Regions from separate parts of the Janthinobacterium sp. SUN137 genome, predicted to be linked through region 2. Evidence: predicted binding sites of a transcription regulator. Region 2 holds the regulator's gene; each other region holds the start of a gene.
What was found. Region 2 encodes FNR, which switches genes on or off when oxygen is low (the NO sensors DNR and NnrR bind a similar motif). Its sites were predicted from a motif close to TTGATNNNNATCAA; they were not measured.

Region 1 (4,177 bases), 650 kb from region 2:
ACAACATCCGCCAGCGCTACTGGCTGGTGTCGGGCATGCACAAGCTCGACGCGCTGACCCGCATCCTGGAAGCGGAAGCGTTTGACGGCATGATCATCTTCGCCCGCACCAAGCTGGGCACGGAAGAACTGGCCGGCAAGCTGCAAGCCCGCGGCTTCTCGGCTGCCGCCATCAATGGCGACATCCAGCAAGCCCAGCGCGAGCGCACGATCCAGCAGTTGAAAGACGGCAAGATCGACATTTTGGTCGCCACCGACGTGGCCGCCCGCGGCCTGGACGTCGAGCGCATCAGCCACGTCGTCAACTACGACGTGCCGCACGATCCGGAAAGCTATACCCACCGCATCGGCCGCACGGGCCGCGCCGGCCGCAGCGGCGAAGCGATCCTGTTCATCACCCCGCGTGAAAAGAACTTGCTCAAAGCCATTGAACGCTCGACCCGCCAGCCGATCGGCATGCTGGAACTGCCGACCATCCAGGCCGTCAACGACGTGCGTATCGCCAAGTTCAAGGAACAGATCAGCGAAACCCTGGCCTTGGGCGAACTGGAACAGTTCCAGTCGCTGATCGAAGATTTCGAACGTGAACAGAACATTCCCGCCATCGAAATCGCCGCCGCCCTGGCGAAGATGGCGCGTGGCAATGTGCCTTTGTTGCTGGACAAAAACAAGGCGCGCGAGCAAGCCACGTGGCAAGACGACCGTCCTGCGCGCCAAGACCGCTTTGACCGCCCTGAACGCAATGACCGTTTCGAACGCAATGACCGCTTCGACCGCAACGAGCGCAGCGAGCGCCCGGCCTTCCCGAAAAAGGAACGCATCCAGCGTCCGGCCGACGCCGGCATGCAAACCTTCCGCATTGAGGTAGGTCATCAGCATGGCGTGAAGCCGGGCAATATCGTGGGCGCCATCGCCAACGAAGCGGGCATCGATTCGAAAAACATCGGCCGCATCGAAATCTATGACGACTACAGCGTCCTGGACTTGCCAGACAGCATGCCGAAAGAATTGCTGGACCAGCTGAAAACCGTGTGGGTGGCGGGCCAGCAGTTGCGCATCAGCCGCGACGGCGACGCACCGGACCTGGCGCCGCCAGCCGCGCCGCGCAAGCCGTTCGCCGCCAAGTCCGCGCCAGCGTTCAAGGATGCGCCGGCGGACGCGGGCGAAGTTGCCCCGCGCGCGCCGAAGAAGGAACGTCCACGCCCGGGCGTGACGGCCTACCGCATCGAAGTGGGCCGTGAGCACGCCGTAACGCCAAGCAACATCGTCGGCGCCATCGCCAACGAAGCGAACCTGGAAGCCAAGCATATCGGCCGCATCGATATCTTTGACAACTACAGCGTGCTGGACTTGCCGGAAGGCATGCCGCCGGAAATCCTCGACCACCTGAAATCGGTCGTCGTTTCTGGCCAGAAACTGCGCATCAGCCTGGACGACGGCACGACGGAGCGCAAGCCTGCGCCACCGCGTCCGAAGTCGCCACCACGTAAAACGTACAAGTAAGCCATCCCCACGGGTGCTCCGGCGCCTGTGTCGCGGATTGGAGACACATCCCCCACTGGCGCATTCGCGCCAGTTTTTATTTTCCCTCAAGAAATAAACATGATTGCCGCGTTATGGTTGGCGGCAGGTATTGCCATCTGCCGGCAATGGCCGCCGCTCCTTTGCATCTTTTTATCGGCGTAAACGCCATCTTTATTGCCTGCTGCATCGATACATAATTTTTTATTAATTATTGTATGTGCACGCAATTTAAATTTTGCATTTCAATAAAATCAATCAAGTTGAATCAAAGTAAATCCTAAAATATAAATAAATTGACTTTTATTAAATTGTTTGACTGGCGTCACTGTCGCCGAGGCGATATATCATGGGTGCTTGATGTGGTATATTGTTTTTATGTTTTTGTTATGCTAGTTGAAAAAAAATAGAGGAGCGACGATGCGGGTCAATACGCCTATCACGCAAAATGAATACGTATTAAATGAAGGCATGACGATTGTTTCCACCACGGATTTACAGGGAAACATCAATTACGCCAATCAGTATTTCATTGAAGTCAGCGGTTTTTCAGAAATGGAACTGCTGGGTGCGCCACAGAATATCCTGCGCCATCCCGATATGCCGGCCGAAGCGTTTGCCGACCTGTGGGACACCATCAAGACGGGCATGCCCTGGACCGGCATGGTCAAGAACCGCTGCAAGAATGGCGATTTCTATTGGGTCTTCGCCAATATCACGCCCGTCATCGAAAGCGGCCGCCCGATCGGCTATATGTCCGTGCGCACCAAGCCCACGCGCGAGCAGATCAACGAAGCGGCAGCCCTGTATAAAAGTTTCAAAGACGGCAATAGCGCCAACCTGGCGATCCGCAATGGCCGCGTCGTGCGCCAGGGCTGGGCCGCCAAGCTGGCCGAGTGGCGCAAGCTGAGCCTGTCGCAAGACCTGGCACTGCATTGCATCGTCTTCGGCGTGGTGCTGGCCATCCTCGGCTGCGCCGTGTGGAATATCGACGGTGACACGAGCACGGCCACGCGCAGCTGGCTCAGCGGTGCCGCCGCCGCCGCCGTGGCGCTGATGCTGTATTTCTGGGCCCATCTGCACAATTCCCTCGTCGCCCCGCTGGGCGACGCCATCACGGTGGCGCGCAAGATGGCCGGCGGCGACTTGACGGGCGTCATCGACAAGGTGCGCGACGATGACATGGGCCAATTGATGGCGGCCTTGCGCCAGACCAACATCAACTTGCACAGCATCATCGGCGACGTGCGCGCCAACTTCGAGGATATCCGCATCACCACGGCGGAAATTGCCACGGGCAATATGGACTTGTCCAGCCGCACGGAATCGCAGGCGTCCAGCCTGGAGCAGACGGCGGCCAGCATGGAAGAACTGACGTCGACCGTGCAAAACAGCGCCGACCACGTGGCCACGGCCAACGACCTGGCGGCGCAGGCGTCCACCGTGGCGGCCAAGGGCGGCACCATCGTCAGCGAAGTGGTCACTACGATGGATGAGATCAGCAGCTCGTCGCGCAAGATTCTCGACATTATCGGCTTGATCGACGGCATCGCCTTCCAGACGAATATCCTCGCCTTGAACGCGGCCGTGGAAGCGGCCCGCGCGGGCGAGCACGGTCGCGGCTTCGCCGTCGTGGCCGGCGAAGTGCGCAGCCTGGCGCAGCGCTCGGCGACGGCCGCGAAAGAAGTGAAAAACCTGATCGACCATTCGATCGCCACCGTGAACGCGGGCAGCGTACTGACCAGCAATGCGGGCGCCACCATGGCGGAAGTGATCGCCTCGGTAGCCCGCGTGACGGAAGTGATGGACGAGATTTCCTCGACCACGCGCGAGCAGAACCAGGGCATCGGGCAAGTCAACCAGGCCGTCATCCACATGGATGGCATCACGCAGCAGAATGCGGCGCTGGTGGAGCAGGCGGCCGCGGCCGCCACCAACCTGGCGCAGCGCACCGACAGCGTGGCCCAGTCGATCGGCATCTTCAAGCTGAAGGCGTCGCCCAAGCGCAAGGTTGCCGGCGTGGGCCGCAGCGTGGGCGCGGGCGTCGCGTCGCGGGCCTTGCTGAAGGCACGATAAGCATGCCATTCCCGCCAGCGCCATGCTGGCGGGAATCACTTCCGTACCTGGTACACCTCGCCGCTGCGCACCTGCTTCACCACCCCATCCCCGCCAAACAGAATCACATATTCCCCCTGCGCGCCCGAGGCCGCCGGATAGGTGTACATCCACACTTCCTTGCCGTTGTCGAAACGGATGGATGTGCTGTCGCCCAGCGCGGCGCGCACCTGTTCGCGCGTGCTGCTGCCCACTTGCACCGTCTGTTCCAGGGTGGCGTAGGGAACATTCTTGCTGGCTTGCAAGGCGCGCGTGCCGGAGCAGGCGACCAGCAGCGTCAACAAGATCAGCGACAGCCACTTCATGGCGCCACCTCGTCCATATAAGTAAATTCCAGCAGGGTGTCGTCCGGCCAGTTGCTATCCCACAAGGGCGCGTAATACGTGCGGTCAAGCAAGACTTGGCAATCGCAATAGGGCAGCGAGGCGGGCGTTTGCTCGCCGCCCGCGTACAGCATGGTGAACGGCAACGCCAGGCGGCGCTCGCCATGCACGAGGGTCACGCCGAACAGGGGACGGTCCGTGAAGAACAGATAATTGCCA
Region 2 (4,177 bases):
TACACCATGCCCAGTACGGCATTGAGGGGCGTGCGGATTTCATGGCTCATGTTGGCCACGAAATCGCTCTTCGCGCGGTTGGCCGCCTCAGCGCGGTCGCGTTCCTGTTCCAGCTCCGCCGCGCGCGATTCGAGTTCCTGCTGCAGGCGGTCGCGTTCGCTCATCAGGCCGTTGAACGCTTCCGTCAGTTCGCCGATCTCGTCGCGCTGCTGCACCGGCACGGGCGTGAAGCGGCTGCCGCTGGTGCGCAGGGCTTGCAGGGTGTCGCGCAGGCGCACCAGCGGCGACAGCAGGCGCACGGTGACCCAGCCCAGAACAAAGGCGGCCAGCAGCGAGGCGAGGATGCTCCACAGCACCAGCCGGTACAGCACGCCATCGAACGGTTCGAAGGCATCTTCGACGGGGAGCGAGGCGGCCAGCAGCCAGTTCACGGATTTCAGGCGCTTGAAGCTGTTGACGGCCGTGATGCCGCGGCTGTTGGTGCTGACCATGCTGCCTTCGCCATCTTCCTTCAGCAGCTGGGTCGTCGTCAGGTTGGCGTTCGGCTTGCGCGGTTGCAGCAAGCGGCTGGTATCGGGGTGCAGCACGTAGCGCGGCACGGCGCCGCGCGTGAGGATGAAGTAATAGCCGTTCTTGCCGATCTTTTCCGAGCGCAGGCGGCCCAGCAGGTTGTCCTTGTACAGGCGCAGCACGCCGATCACCACGCCGGCCACCTGGCCATCGGCGGCCAGCACGGGCGCCACCATCTGCACGATGGGCATGCCGCTCGACTTGCCCAGCATCGGTTCGGTGATCATGGGCTGGCGTGTGCGCAGGACGGTCTGGAAATACTCGCGCTCGGCGACGTTGATGCCGGCGCGCCCCGCTACCTCCGGCATGTCGGCCACGACGGCGCCATGCGCGTCGAGCACCAGCACGTCATCGAACAGCACCAGCATCGAGCGGCGCGAATAGTATTCGCGCAATTGGGCGGGCCGGGCGATCAATTCCGGCGGCTGCTGTCGGGCCGTCAGGGTGACGATCTGCAGCAGCATGCCCAGCTTGTCGTCGAGCTCGGCAGCGGTGCGGGTGATCAGGGACGATTGCTGGCTCAGCAGTACTCGGGTGAAGTCGTCGCGCATGTGCTGCACCTGGATCATGGTGACCAGCGCGATCATGGCGATCGAGGTCAGGCTGGTGGCCAGCGCGACTTTTGCTTTAATGCCGAGAGGCTTCATGATTTCCTTTTCAGTACCGGGCGGCACAGGCGGCAGATAATGCTGTCAGGAATTTTCCTATCAATGCCCCAGCTTGGCAAGCGGTGCCGCGCAAATTGCCCGTCCCGGATGGGCTTTTGACGATGTTGCCATATAATTAAAGGCTGGACGTCGTTTATTCGCCGAATTTACGGTGAAATTGGCATACGGCAACCCTGTATGCGGCTGTATGCAGTAAACTTGTTGTTGCATTTTCTAAAAGGTACCGACATGACTGAAGCGCTACTCACTCCAACCTTGCCCACCGTGAACGTGGAGGCGTTGCGTGCGCGATGCTCGACCTGCAGCATGCATCAATTGTGCCTGCCGATGGGCCTCGATGTGGGCGACATGGACAGGCTGGACCAGATCATAGGCCGCCGCCGCAAGATCGTGCGCGGCGCCTCGCTGTTCCGTATCGGCGACTCGTTCCAGAACCTGTATGCGATCCGCCTGGGGCATTTCAAGACGTACCAGATCAATCCGGGCGGCGAAGAGCAGGTGACGGGCTTCCAGATGGCGGGCGAACTGCTGGGCATGGACGCCATCAGCGCCGACCGCCACCACTGTAATGCGGTGGCGCTGGAAGACAGCGAAGTGTGTGAAATCCCGTTTTCCAGCCTGGAACAATTGCTGGGCAATATGCCGACCCTGCTGCGCCATTTCCACCGCATGATGAGCCAGGAAATCACGCGCGAGCAAAGCGTCATGCTGTTGCTGGGCAATATGCAGGCGACGCAGCGCTTTGCCGCCTTCATCGTCAACCTGGCGTCGCGCTATGAAGCGCGCGGCTATTCGGGCAGCAATTTCCAGCTGCGCATGTCGCGCGAGGAAATCGGCAACTACCTGGGCCTGACCATCGAGAGCGTCAGCCGCCTGCTGTCGAAGTTCAAGAAGGAAGGCTGGCTGCGCGTCTCGAACCGGGAAATTGAAATCCTGCAGCCGGCGAAACTGAAGGCGATTACGGCCGGCACGGACGTCTGCAAATAAGACTTACAGTTCCTCGTCCGCATGCAGCGCGATGCTGCGCTGCAGCGGCCAGGTCCAGATGCCGGACAGGCGCCACTCGCGTTTGTCGTTTTCCACCAGCACTTGCCAGCGGCTGCGCTCGAGCATCGGCAGCGCCACGGAAAAATTGCCGGCCGCATCGGGCTGTACCAGCACCTTGATATCCTTTTCCGGCAGGGTCGCATGCGCTAGGTGCAGCTGCAAAGGCGCCTGATAGGCCTTGCCGAAGCTGTGCACGGAACCGGTCAGGCGCGCTTGCGCCACGTCATACGACAGGCGCGTATCCATCGCCAGGTCGCTGGCGATCGTGTCGCGCTTCAAATCCTGGTTGATCGCCTTGCCCTGCTTGTAATAATCGCCCACCACCAGCGCATCGGGCTGCGTAAACGCGATATAGCCCATGAAGCTGCCGACGACCACGGACAGGCCGGGGCCGATCATCAGCAGCCATGGCCAGCGATGCTTGTACCACGGTGCAACGGGTGCTTGCAGTTTCAGACTGTCGGACATGATATTTCTCCTGTTTAATCAGCCAGTCCCCGCATGGGGACCGGCCTTCCTGCAACTTCGTGGCGGCGGCGAGGGCACCCGGTCCCCGTCCGCCTTTCCTTGTTAACGTGGCACGATGAATACCGCGCTTTCACGCACATGCAGCGATGGGTCGTCCAGCGATTGCAATTCGATCGCAATCTTGTTCGAGCCCTTCTCTCCCACGCCGTGCGGCACGCGCAGGCGGATCGGCCAACCCAGCGTTTCCGTCGGCTGCAAGGTCACTTCTTCGCGCGTCAGCAAGGTCAGGCCCGGCAAGCCGGAAGCGCTGATTTTGAAATGCTGGCTTTGCTCCGATGTGTTCATGATCTGCAGGCGGTAGACGTTTTCGATCATGCCGTCTTCCACTTCGCGTCCCATGGAACCGCGGTCGCGGATCACGTCCATTTTCAGGGGCGTGCGCAGGGCCAGCGAAGTACACACGGCGATGATGATCAGGGCCAGGATGGAAGTGTAGATCAAGACGCGCGGGCGCATGGCGCGCTGGCGTATCTGCTTCGAATTGAAGTTGTTTTCCATCGCATGGTCGGTACTGTAGCGTACCAGTCCCCGTGGCCGGTCGACCTTGTCCATCACGCTGTTGCAGGCATCGACGCAAGCGGCGCAACCGATGCATTCATACTGCAGGCCGTTACGGATATCGATGCCGGTCGGACACACCTGCACGCACAGGGTACAGTCGATGCAATCGCCCAGCTTGTCGTTGTTGCCGGCCTTCTTGCTCATGGCGCCACGTGGTTCGCCGCGCTTGGCATCGTAGGTGATGATCAAAGTGTCCTGGTCGAACATGGCGCTCTGGAAGCGCGCGTAGGGGCACATGTATTTGCACACCTGCTCGCGCAGCCAGCCCGCGTTGCCGTAGGTTGCCAGGCTGTAGAACAAGACCCAGAACCATTCCCAGGGACCGAAGTTCAGCGTGGTCACCGACTGCGCCAATTCCTTGATCGGCGTGAAGTAGCCGACAAAGGTAAAGCCCGTCCACAGGGCGATGGCGCCCCATACCAGGTGCTTGGCCGTCTTCTTGAACGCCTTGCGCACGGAGGGGCCCTGCTTGTCGAGGGCCATGCGCGCGCTGCGCGTGCCCTCGATGCGGCGTTCGACCCACAGGAAAATTTCCGTGTATACCGTTTGCGGGCAAGAGAACCCGCACCACACCCGCCCGGCAATGGCCGTGACGAGGAACAACAAATACGCACAGATGATCAGCAGGGCCGCCAGATAGATGAAATCCTGGGGCCACAGCACGACGCCGAAAATGTAGAACTTGCGCGTGGTCAAATCGAACAGCAGGGCTTGCCTGCCATTCCAGGTCAACCACGGCAAGCCGTAGAACGCGAGCTGGGTAAGCCATACGCATACCCATCGCCAGGTAGCGTAGCGTCCTT
Region 3 (4,177 bases), on a different contig from region 2:
CGCGTAAAAATTGCGCGTAGGACATGACTGGCTGCCCCAGCTGGTGCGGCGGCACGTCGAACAGGGCCCAGAAATAGGTTTCGCGCCCCAGGCAGATGGTCGGCGCGGCGCAGTAGCGGAACCAGTTTTCGCCGATGTGCGCCGCATACATGCCGTCGCTGTCGGCATCGGAAAAGTACGGGATCACGCGCATTTCCAGCAAGGCCAGCAGCAGGGACTCGGGCGCGTCGCTGTCGCGCGCCATTTCGTACTGCGTGTGCAGGCTGCGTTCCGTCTCGATGATCATCAGGCGGGCCTGGCCGTCGCGCGTGAAAAACAGGATGCCGCAGGGATTCGGGAAAATATAGAACTCGACAAAGCCATGGCGCCGGCACAGCTCCTGCACGACGGCGGCCATGGCTTCGTCTTGCAGGAAACTATAGTCGTGCAGCAATAGCAAGTCGCGCACCGTGTCCGACTGCTGCAGGAAGAATTCGCGTTGCAGGGAAACGATTTCCTGTTCCAGGATATCGAGCGCATCGTCGTCGCTCTTCTTGATGTAGCGGTCGATCAAGCCCCGGTTGAAGGCCGTCACGGCCACTTTTTCATCGGCCGCGCCCGTAAATAAAATCTTCTTGCACGGCAAGTCACGCACGGCCTGGCAGAATTCCAGGCCATTCATCTGCGGCATCGAATAATCGACCACCAGCACGGAAGGCACGGCAAAGCGCTGCGCCTGGCCGCTGATGCGCCAGATGCGTTCGAGGTCGAGCGCCACGTTGCGCTGGTCGCGCGGCAGGTTTTGCGTATCGAAATTGACGTGCAGCGGCGTCTCGCCCGGCTGCGTGCTGTGGCGCAGCCAGTGCAGCGCGCTGCTGGTGTCATGAAAGGTCAGGCGCGCCAGCGCGGGATCGAGCTGGAACGCCAAGCTTTTCAGGAAGGAATCGCTGTCATCGATCAATACGGTCAGGGTCGGATGGGAGTAGACGGGCAGTTGCATGCATCACCTTGCGGGGGAAGAGGGTTGTAAGCGGGCAGGCAGGGGCTGGGGAAATTCCAGGATGAAAATCGCATACGCATGCTCGCGCGACACGCAGCGGATGCGCGCCTGCCAGGCCGTGATGATCTGCCGGCACAGGGCCAGGCCGATGCCGCTGCCGTTATGCACGGGATACGAATAAAAACGCTCGAAGATCAGCGGCAGGCGGTTCTTCGCGATGCCGCAGCCCGTGTCGATGAACAGCAGCCTGGGCACGGGGCGGGCGCCGTCGATGATGATGCGCACGCGGCCCTTGCCGGCCCGCTGGATGGCTTTCAGCGCGTTTCTCAGCAGGTTCAGCAGGATCACCACGCACAGTTCGTCCTGGCCGGCGAACTGGAAGTCGGCGCGCACGTCCACCTTGACGCGGCTGCGCTGGCTGTTGCCGGTGAATGGGTAGCGCTTCAGCACGGAGTTCACCATCGCCAGCATCGACAGCGCCTGGCTGGGCTGCAGGTTGCGGTTCACGGCGCTGGCGCTCATCAGGAACAAATCGATCATGTGCTGCATGTGGCGCACTTCGAACTGGATGCGCGACAGGGCTTCCTGCAGCGGCGGCAAGTCGTGCGTCTGGCCGGCCAGCTGCGGCAGCAGCCGGCGCATGCCCCGCACATTGGCTTCCACGCTGGTCAGCGGCGTGCGCAGCTCGTGCGCCACGGAACCGAGCCCGGCGGACAGGCCGGCCAGCCGCTCCAGCTCCAGCACCTTGCTGCCCACTTTCACCACGGACAGCGCGGCTATGGTGAACCAGTGCACGGGCAGTTGCTGCAGCACTTCACGCTGCAGCAGGAAGTCGCCTTCTCCCTGCAGGATGACGGCGAGGCAGGCGGTGCTGGTGCCGATCAGGTAGGCGCGGCAAGCCAGCTTCGTTTCGAAATGAAACAGCACGACCAGGCCGATCAGCAGCGATTCGCTCCAGATGGACGACGCGTGGTTCATCAGAAACATGAAGGTAAAGAAGAACGGCAGGATGTAGCTGAGCGCGAACAGCAGGTAACGCGACAGCCAGCGGGCCGAGAAGTGGCGCGCAAACAGGCCGACCGCGCAGATGCCCACGCCCGTCAGGCGCAAGGTCAGGTTTTCATAGGCTTGCGGAAAAAAGTAATTCCACAGCAGGTAGTACAGCGGCATCGCCACCGTGCCCACGGCGGCCAGCATGGCAACCCTGCCGGCCAGGTTTTCATGGGGCATGCGTTCATGCAGCAGCGAATGGAGCAGGCGCCTGCGCCAGTGTGTCCATCGTCCTTGCAATTGCTGCGTCATGACTCTGCCTTGATTCTCTTCAGAACATTATCATCGCGTAAATTTTCCTGGTTGAACGGTTATCTCATCGGACATTGATATACGTCAATGGATGGGTTCGCGAGACGGTCAAGGCTTTAAGCCGCAGCAAACCTTTCCCTAGGAGAAAACTCATGACCATCGCTACCAGCTTGCACGCCCCATCCTTCGTCCGCGCAGAACACTGCTTGCCAGACTACATCGTGCGGCGCATGGATGCGCACCACGTCACGCGCATCGAAAAGCTGCTGGGCGGCCAGCATCCCCATGCCTGGCAACCGACACCCGCCCATGCCATTTTCCTGGCTGGCAATGACTACCTGTCCATCGCCGCCGAGCCGGCGCTGGTGGCGGCCCAGGTGGCGTCCCTGCAGGCGAATGCGGGCGGCATGCTGATGTCGGCCGTGTACTTGCAGGAGGGCAGCGAACAACACCGGCTGGAAAGCCGGCTGGCCCGCTTCATGGGCAGCGAGGACGGCATCCTGGCGCAGTCCGGCATGGCGGCCAACGTCGGGCTGATCCAGTGCATCGCCAGCCCCGGCATTCCCGTCTACCTCGACATGCAGGCCCACGCCTCGCTGTGGGAAGGCGTGCTGTCGGCGCAGGCCCAGGCCGTGCCCTTCCTGCACAACGACATGACGCACTTGCGGCGGCAGGTGGAAAAGCATGGCCGCGGCGTGATCGTCGTCGACGCTCTGTACAGCACCAACGGCAGCCTGGCGCCGCTGCTGGAATTGCTCGACATCGCCGAGCGCAGCGACTGCGTGGTGGTGGTCGACGAGTCGCACTCGCTGGGCACGCATGGCCCGCAGGGCGCGGGCCTGGTGGAGGCGTGGGGACTGGGCCACCGCGTGCATTTCCGCACGGCGTCGCTGGCCAAGGCCTTCGCGGGCCGGGCCGGTTTCATCAGCTGTTCCAGCCGCTTCAAGGGCTATTTTTTGTCCGAATCGCGGCCCGCCATCTTCAGTTCCTGTTTGCTGGCGCACGAGCTGGCGTGGCTGGGCGCGGCGCTCGATTTCATCATGGCCGCCGATGGACGGCGCGCCACCCTGCAACGCCATACGCTGCAGGTGCGCGAAGGCTTGCGCGAACTGGGCTACAACGTCAGCGATGGCACGGAGCAGATCGTGGCGCTGGAAGCGGGCGGCGAACCGGCCACCCTGGTCCTGCGCCAGGCGCTGGAGCGGCAAGGCATTTACGGCGCCATGTTTTGCGCCCCGGCAACGGCGAAGAACCGCGCCCTCGTGCGCCTGACCCTCAATGCGGGGCTCGACGGGGCGGCCATCGAGCGGGTGCTGGCGGGCTGCGCCGCCATCCGCGCCGAAGCGGGCGTGGAACACTGGCCGTCGACGCGGCGCCTGCGCAGGCTGGCGCTCGTGTAGCGTCGTCAGCCGGCCAGCCGGCCCAGGAGGGCTGAAAGCGCTCCCAGCTGCTCTGCCGGCGCATCCTGCAGCAATTCGCGCCCCACCGCCTGCGCGGTGGCGCTCGCATGTCCCAGCAATTCCTGGCCGGCGGCAGTCAGCACGGCATAGCCGACGCGGGCGTCGCGCGCATCGGCCTGGCGTGCCACCAGGCCAATCTTTTCCAGTGGCATCAAGGAGCGCGTGACGCCGGAGGCCGTCAACGCCAGGCGCTCGGCCAGGTCGATGCGGCGCAGGCGCGCACCGGGCGCGCGCTGCAGCTGGTACAGCAATTGATAGTCGCTGAAGCTCAGGCCATGCAAATTGCCCAGGGCGCTGTCGAAGCGGCGCACGATGAGCGCCTGGGCGCGCGCCAGGCGCAGGCAAAAGTCCAGCGCGCCATCGGCGTCCGGCGACGGGAGAGTGTGATCGTTCATGGCGTCCATTTTATCCGTTGCGAAATGCTTGAGTACGCAAG

Region 1: a site for FNR is predicted at 1,817-1,830, ahead of O3298_RS23690 (PAS domain-containing methyl-accepting chemotaxis protein). Genes of this name have one in related genera too.
Region 3: a site for FNR is predicted at 2,356-2,369, ahead of cqsA (alpha-hydroxyketone-type quorum-sensing autoinducer synthase). Genes of this name have one in related genera too.

Annotation. Positions count from the first base shown of each region.
Region 1 is NZ_JAPWHZ010000004.1:713,973-718,149, forward strand. Features, by position in the region: gene O3298_RS23685 (DEAD/DEAH box helicase) at 1-1,502, shown strand, start outside; gene O3298_RS23690 (PAS domain-containing methyl-accepting chemotaxis protein) at 1,941-3,596, shown strand; gene bamE (outer membrane protein assembly factor BamE) at 3,632-3,940, opposite strand; gene O3298_RS23700 (hypothetical protein) at 3,937-4,177, opposite strand, start outside.
Region 2 is NZ_JAPWHZ010000004.1:63,324-67,500, reverse strand. Features, by position in the region: gene O3298_RS20750 (response regulator) at 1-1,217, opposite strand, end outside; gene fnr (fumarate/nitrate reduction transcriptional regulator Fnr) at 1,467-2,225, shown strand; gene O3298_RS20740 (FixH family protein) at 2,229-2,753, opposite strand; gene ccoG (cytochrome c oxidase accessory protein CcoG) at 2,856-4,177, opposite strand, start outside.
Region 3 is NZ_JAPWHZ010000001.1:798,708-802,884, reverse strand. Features, by position in the region: gene O3298_RS03710 (response regulator) at 1-979, opposite strand, end outside; gene O3298_RS03705 (HAMP domain-containing sensor histidine kinase) at 983-2,281, opposite strand; gene cqsA (alpha-hydroxyketone-type quorum-sensing autoinducer synthase) at 2,434-3,681, shown strand; gene O3298_RS03695 (MarR family winged helix-turn-helix transcriptional regulator) at 3,687-4,136, opposite strand.